Regions from separate parts of the Streptomyces sp. NPDC015032 genome, predicted to be linked through region 1. Evidence: riboswitches for the same ligand, from Rfam matches in the RefSeq annotation. Region 1 holds a riboswitch; the other holds the start of a gene.
What was found. A riboswitch is a leader RNA that binds a small molecule or an ion and turns the genes downstream of it on or off. The one in region 1 is predicted to bind cyclic di-AMP.

Region 1 (3,690 bases):
CTCGCGCGCCCAGTGGATGTCGTCACGCCGTACTTCGAGCGTGCCGCGCTGTGCCTGCGGGGGCCATTCCTGGTCGGGATCGGCCGGCACGTCGAGGCCGAGGACCTGGGCGGCGCGCAGCGCGACCCTGGTGTGTCCCTCGGGCGACAGGTGGAGCCGGTCGTCGTCCCAGGCGCGCCTGTCCTGGACGGATCGCAGCGACCACAGGTCGAGGACCGGGCAGTCGTAGCGGTCGGCGATGGCCCGCACATGGGCCGTGTAGGTGGCGATCTTGCCGCGCAGATGGCGCAGCACGGGAACGCCACGGGTGTCGAAGCCGGTGGTGACCATCACGGTGCCGACCGATTCGGTCAGCTCGGCGACCGCGCGCTCGAAGCGCTCGGCCACGTCGTCGGGGTCCGTGCCGGGCCTGATGATGTCGTTGCCGCCCGCGCAGAAGCTCACCAGGTCGGGTGCGAGCTCCTTGGCGCGCGGCACCTGCTCCTCGACGATCTGGTCGAGGAGGCGTCCGCGTACGGCGAGATTGGCGTATCTGAAATTCCCGTGTGCGGAGCCGTCGGTGCTCGAATCCGCATCGGGGTCCGGGAGCTGGTCCGCGAGAAGTACCGCGAATCGGTCCGCCCAGCCGACGAAGGTCCCGTCCGGGCCGGGATCACCGACTCCTTCGGTGAAACTGTCGCCAATCGCCGCGTACGACCCGATGACGCCCTGTCGGTTGATGACGCCACGTTGATTTTTTCTCGAATCGTCTGCCACAAACGCCTATCCTGCACTGCTGAATGTGACCTACGCGACCGTAATAAGGGGTTGACGGGTGGTGAGATAGACCACCCGGTCAGGTTTAGGTAAAGGGGGAATAAGCAGGAGGGGCGGTGCGCCGCCGCGCACCGCCCCTCCTGTGCTGCTCAGGTCATGCCGTGTTGCTCAGCCACCCGTTCGTCCGGCTCAGACGTAGATGCCGTGCGAAGCGAGGAAGGCGATCGGGTTGATGTCCGAGCCGTATGCCGGGCCCGTGCGGACCTCGAAGTGCAGGTGCGGTCCCGTGGCGTTGCCGGTCGAACCGGAGAGGCCGATCTGCTGACCGGTGCTCACGGACTGGCCCGCCGCGACGGAGATCGAGGACAGGTGGCCGTACTGCGAGTAGTGGCCGTCGGCGTGCTTGATGACGACCTGGTTGCCGTAGGCGCCACCCCAGCCGGCGGTGACGACGGTGCCGGAGGTGATGGCCTTCACACTGGTGCCGGTGAAGACGGGGAAGTCGATCCCGGTGTGGCTGCCGCTGGACCAGTTGGAGCCGGAGGCGCGGTAACCGGTGGTGTGGTTGCCGGGGACCGGGTGCGCGTAGCCGGAGCTGTTGCTCCGGGAGGCCGGGGCGGAGGTCTTGGACTCCGTGGCCGCCGAGGCCTTGGCCGGGGCGGACTTCGCCGGCGCCGACTTCACCGCGGCCGACGAGGACACCGAGGGGGCCTTCGACGGGAGGGCCGCGCCCGCACCCGCACCGGTGGGCGCGGAGTGGTCCGCCGCCGTGCCGCCGAGCGTCAGCTTCATGCCCGGGAGGATCAGGCCGGGGTCGTCGCCGACGACCGAGCGGTTGTCCTGGTACAGCTTCTGCCAACCGCCCTCGATCTTGTGCTCGGCGGCGATCTTCGACAGCCAGTCGCCGGAGACGACGGAGTACGTCGTGGTGGCGGCCTGCTCCTGCGCGACCGGCTTGACCGGGGTGGCGTGCTCGGCGGCGGAGGCCGACTGCGGGGCGACGGCCGGGGCGGCCTGCTCCGCGGCGCTGGCACCCGTGGCGCCGAGCAGCGGCAGTGCGATGACGGCGCCGCCGGCGCCCGCGGCGGCGACGCCACGGGCGATGATTCCGGCCTTCGTACGACGATGCTTAGCCGATATGGGCATGACGAGCTTCCTCTCCGGCGCCTACGAGGTGAGCTGTCGGGTTCGGGCTGGAGATGCCCGGCCGCGCCGAGCGCGACTTCACCCCGAGCCGGCCGGATTTCCCCGATCGGCGGCCTACCTGGTTCCCCCGCTCCTGCCGCACGATGAGTGGATGCGAATTCCGGACGGCGGCAGGATTAGGCGGTCCATCCGGATTGACGGTGACCGTAAGCGAGCCGGGACGAAGAGAACAAGCCACTGATTCCATGCCGGAATCCGCACCAGGAATTCGGCGCGGAATTCTGGTCACACTCCGTGGATTAAGGATCTTGAATTTCCGCACCGTGCACGGAATGACCGACCGCCCCGTCGGCACACACCGTCACGGATATGATTCCGCTCACGAGAGGGCGGTCATCCCCTGTACAGACAGGGCATGTTGAATCAAATCCACCCATCATGGACATCTCTTCTCATCGTTCGCGTCGGAGCCTCAGTACCCGTGCGTCGAGATTCCCCCGAAGCCCGGTGTGCAGCCCTTGATGGAGCAGTGCCGAACCGTGGTGCACCGCCCCCGTGTCCAGGCAGGTGTACGTCGCTTCGGGGTCGAGTCCGCGCAGCCGCAGGGCCGGGGGCAGCTCCCCGTACCTCTGCGCCTCCAGCCACATCAGGACCACGGTCTCGTCCCCGCGGACGTACTGGACCGCACTGAGCCCGCCGCGCGGGGCGCGCAGCCGGTACAGCGCGCCGTACTGCACCACCGGCCGGATCTCCTTGTAGAGCTCCACCCAGTCCCGCGCCTCGGCCAGTTCCTCCTCGCTCCACTCGGCGAGGTCCCCGCCGACCCCGAGCACGCCGGCCATCGCGCTCACGAAACGGAAGCGCAGTGAACTGCCCCTGCCGTTGAGCTGGACGTTCGGGCTGTCGGTGACCCAGGCGGCCATCACCCGGGCCGGGTGGATCTGACCGAAGCCCTCCTGGATGGCGAGGCGGTCGAGCGGGTCGGTGTTGTCCGAGGTCCACACCTGATCCGTACGGGACAGAATCCCCAGATCGACCCGGCCGCCACCGCCGGAGCAGGACTCGAAGGCGACCGAGGGGTGCGCGGCCCGGAGACGGCCGATCAGCGCGTACAGGGCGTCGACATGCTCGACCCAGAGCCTCTGCGGATACTCCTCGCCCGGCCAGCCCGCGTCGGTGAAGGAGCGGTTGAAGTCCCATTTCACATAGTCGATGGGTGCGCTGGAGAGCAGTGTGTCCAGCTGCTCCCAGAGATATTCCTGCACATCGGCGCGGGCAAGATTGAGCACCAGTTGATTACGGAACTCGGTCCGCGTCCGCCCGGGGAAGTGCTGCACCCAGTCAGGATGCGCGCGATAGAGATCGCTGTCTGCATTGACCATTTCCGGCTCGACCCAGATACCGAACTGCATGCCGAGACCGTGCACTTCGTCGGCGAGCGGCTTGAGGCCACCGGGAAAGCGGTCCGGATTCGGCGTCCAGTCGCCGAGCCCCGCCCGGTCACTGGTGCGCCGTCCGAACCACGCGTCGTCCACGACGAACAGTTCGACGCCCATCGCGGCGGCGCGCTCGGCGAGGGCGCGCTGCTGGTCCTGCCCGATGTCGAAGCCCGTCGCCTCCCAGGAGTTGTAGAGCACCGGACGCGGGCTCAGGGAGTCCGGGATCACATGGGCCAGCTGCCACGCGTGCCAGGCGCGGCTCGCCCCGCCGAATCCCTCCGCGCTCCACAGACCGGCGAAGACAGGTGTGACGTACGACTCCCCCGGCATGAGCAGCAGCAGCCCCGAG
Region 2 (3,690 bases), on a different contig from region 1:
TGTCCGGGGACCTGACGGTTCACACGACCTGGGCCGATGACACGGCCCAGGTGACCGTGCAGTACACGGGTGCGATCGACTGGTTCACCATGTCGGGCAGCCCCGTGTCGTGCGGCTCGGAGGATGACAGCCGGCGCCTGCACGACGCGGTGGTGAAATCCGTCCGGGCAGGGGCGGGGGCCACCGTTCCCAGGCCTCCGCCGGAGTAGCCGATGCGCGGGTCGCTCCCCGCCGGGTCCCTCCCGGTCCGGCCGCTGCCATAAGGTCTCTTGAGTGAGCAGAGCTTTCAGCGGCTGGACAGAGCAAGCATTCGAGCTGCTTCTGCGGTTGGAGGGCACCCCTTCGCAGGAAGAGCGCGAGAGACACCGAAAGGACCGGGAGCGCCTGGTCCGTCAACCCATGATCGCGTTGCTGAACGAGGTGGCCGACGCGGAGGGGGCGTACGAGGACTTCTCCGTCTGGGGGTTCCGCAAGGACCCGTGGTGGTGGCAGCACCAAGTAGCGGTGATCCGGATCGCGCGCAATGTCGAGATCGGCCTCCGCTTCGACCTCGACGGGCTCCGGATCAAGGGTGGCTGGACCTACCCGGACCCGGGGCAGATCCCGTTGTTCCGTACGGCAGTTGCCGCGCAGGAGAGCGGACCCGCGCTGGTGCGCGCCGTCGAGACGCTGGAAAGGCGGGGGTACGAGGTCACCGGCGATCTGATGAAGCGCGTGCCACGCGGCCACGACGCCGGGCATCCGCGCGCCGACTACCTCCGGTACCGCTCGATCTCCGCCGCCCGGCCGCTCGGCGGGGACTGCGCGCAGCACACGCCGGCCCTGCCCGGTGCCGTGCTCGCGGCGGCAGAGGAACTGGAGCCCCTGCTCTCCTGGCTCGCCGGCCATGTGACCGTTCCCGGTCCCCGCCGAGCCGCGTAGCACCGCCCCCGCACGCTGCCCGCGGGGGGCGGGATTCCGGTCCCCCCTCGATCACTCCACGATCGTGCCGCTGCCCGCACGCGCGCAGGGCGGGACTCCTGCCCTGTTCGTCGCCTACTTCTTCGGAGAGGCTGCCCGCACGCGCCGGGGCTCCGCGTCCACCGGCCCGTTTCCGGACGGCACGCTGCCGACGCAGGTGCGCGAGGCAGGGGTTCCGGCCTCGCGCACATCCGGGGCAACGGCCGGAAGGCGGTCCCCGACCGTCGAGAGGCCCTTCGCGAGCGGCATGACCGCCCTCTCACCACTCGTCGGCCCTGAACCGCCACCGGCACCATGGGGCGTCAGTAGGCCCCGAACACGTTGTCGATCGAGCCGTACTTGTCGGCCGCGTAGTTGCAGGACGCGGTGATGTTGGCGACCGGGTCGTAGCTGTCCAGCGACGTACCGGGCACGTGGTAGGCGCGGAACGTCGGGTCGATGATCTGAAGGAGACCCTTGGACGGCGTTCCGGCGACAGCATTCGAGTCCCAGTTGTTGACGGCCCGGGGGTTGCCGGAGGACTCGCGCATGACGTTGCGGTGGATGCCGTCGTAACTGCCGGGGATGCCGTGCTTCGCCATGACGGCCAGCGACTCCCTGATCCAGCCGTCCAGATTGTTCGTGTACGTGGCGGGCTTGACGGCCGGTGCGGCCGTGGTGGTCGTCGCCGGTGCGGCACCGCTCACGGCGGACACGCCGGTGGAAGCGTGTGACCCGGCCTTGGCGCCGATGGTCAGCTTCATGCCCGGGACAATCAGAGCGGGGCTGCCACCCACCACCTCTCGATTTTCCTCGTACACCTTCTGCCAGCCACCGCTGACGGAATACTCCCGCGCGATCTTGGAAAGGGTGTCGCCCACGGTCACGGAATGGACGGCGGGTGCGGCCTTCTGGACGGAGATTTCCTTGACAGTGGCGGCGGACGACGCCGCGGCCTTTTCGGCGGCGACGGTCTGCGCCGGTGCGGCCGAGGCGAATCCCGCACAGACCAGCGGAAGCACGAGGGCGGCCCCGCCCGTGGTCGCGGCGATGAATCCGCGGGTCAGCGAAGTGGACTTGCGACGATAGGACTTACCCGTGGTGGGCATGGCGAATTCCTCTCCGTCGCCTGCGAGGTGAGCTGTCGGGTTCAGACTGGAGATGTCTGGCCGCATGCAACTGCGGCTTCACCCCGAGCCGTTCCGAATTCCGGATCGGCGACCTACCTGGGTCCCCCGCTCCTGCCGTACGCGATCGGGTCGGATTCTCGGACGGCGGCAGGATTCGGCGTTCCGTCCGGATTGACGGTGACCGTAGGCGAGAAAGGCCGAATGGAACAAGCCCCTATTTTTTGATCACAATTGATTTGCAAGATCGAATCACAGAAAGGCAGTAATCCACCTCACACCACATGACCAAATTTCCTTGCACAGAAGGGAACGGCGCGCGCAGCCTGCCGCCTTGAACCGTGGACGTGACTCACACCACGCAGTTCCCAAAAGTCACATTTCGGACAGAGCTCAAAAGTCGCAACTCTCTACAAATACCCCCTAATTAACCAAGCGGGCATGTTCGACAAAGCGCCCATATAGGGACATTTGCCCGCCTGTGCTCGCACTCTCGCTCCGGTGCGCCGCCCCCCGGGGCGACCGCACCTGGCAGGACCGGTCGGCGGTCCGGCCGTGCCACTCCCCCGCCCGGCACGGGGCTTTGCCTTTCGCCCTCCGGCTCACTATCGTCTTGACCGTCCTGTTGTCTCCGATAGAGGTGGACGTTGCGCATCTGAGGTTCGCGATCATCGCGCCGTACGGCTCCGGTCGTACGCCCGTCACGCTGTAGCAGTGTGTTCTCCTGCCCGTGACCCCGCGTGGATGCGACCTCGGTGCAGGAGCCGTCCCTCGATCTCTCGGACCGGCGCACCCTTCCCCTTCCGGTCGCTGCGTGGTGCTCGCATACGAAGCCCTCACTCACCAGGCTCACGACTGCGAGGATCACCATGGCGACACCCACTGCCCCCAATGTCTCCCTCACCTGCTCCGCCCTGTCGTTCCAGTGGCCGGACGGCACGACCGTCTTCGACGGGCTCTCCCTCGGCATCGGCCGCGGCCGCACCGGTCTCGTGGGCAACAACGGCGCGGGCAAGTCCACACTGCTGCGCCTGCTGGCCGGCCTGCTCCGCCCCTCCCAGGGCTCGGTGACCGTCGGCGGCAGCCTCGCCCATCTCCCGCAGAACATCACCCTCGACACGTCGTTGCGGGTGGACCAGGCCCTGGGCATCGCCGAGCGGCGCGATGCGCTGCGCGCCATCGAGGCCGGGGATGTGAACGAGAAGCACTTCGAGACGATCGGCGACGACTGGGACGTGGAGGAACAAGCCCTCGCGACGCTGGGGTCGCTCGGACTCGGGTACCTCGAACTGGACCGCACCGTGGGCCAGATGTCCGGCGGGGAGACCGTCCTGCTGCGCCTGGCCGCACTGTTGCTGGAACATCCCGATGTCCTCCTGCTCGACGAACCGACCAACAACCTCGATGTCTTCGCGCGTCGCAGGCTCTACGACGCCGTCGACAACTGGCGCTCCGGGGTGCTGGTCGTGGTCAGCCACGACATCGAACTGCTGGAGCGCGTGGACCGCATCGCCGAACTGCGCGCCGGATCCGTGGGCTGGTACGGCGGTGGCTGGTCCGCCTACCAGGAAGCCCTCGCCACCGAACAGGAGGCCGCCGGACGGATGTTGCGGGCCGCCGAGGC

Region 2: it holds a riboswitch for cyclic di-AMP, as region 1 does, so the genes downstream of both, ACF08M_RS07670 (transglycosylase SLT domain-containing protein) here and ACF08M_RS13485 (peptidoglycan DD-metalloendopeptidase family protein) in region 1, are expected to answer to the same signal.

Annotation. Positions count from the first base shown of each region.
Region 1 is NZ_JBIBVN010000007.1:81,468-85,157, forward strand. It holds gene ACF08M_RS13480 (SGNH/GDSL hydrolase family protein) at 1-756, opposite strand, end outside; gene ACF08M_RS13485 (peptidoglycan DD-metalloendopeptidase family protein) at 946-1,902, opposite strand; cyclic di-AMP (ydaO/yuaA leader) riboswitch at 1,906-2,062, opposite strand; gene ACF08M_RS13490 (alpha-galactosidase) at 2,355-3,690, opposite strand, start outside.
Region 2 is NZ_JBIBVN010000003.1:415,000-418,689, reverse strand. It holds gene ACF08M_RS07680 (hypothetical protein) at 1-209, shown strand, start outside; gene ACF08M_RS07675 (DUF2461 family protein) at 400-921, shown strand; gene ACF08M_RS07670 (transglycosylase SLT domain-containing protein) at 1,263-2,048, opposite strand; cyclic di-AMP (ydaO/yuaA leader) riboswitch at 2,053-2,239, opposite strand; gene ACF08M_RS07665 (ATP-binding cassette domain-containing protein) at 2,936-3,690, shown strand, end outside.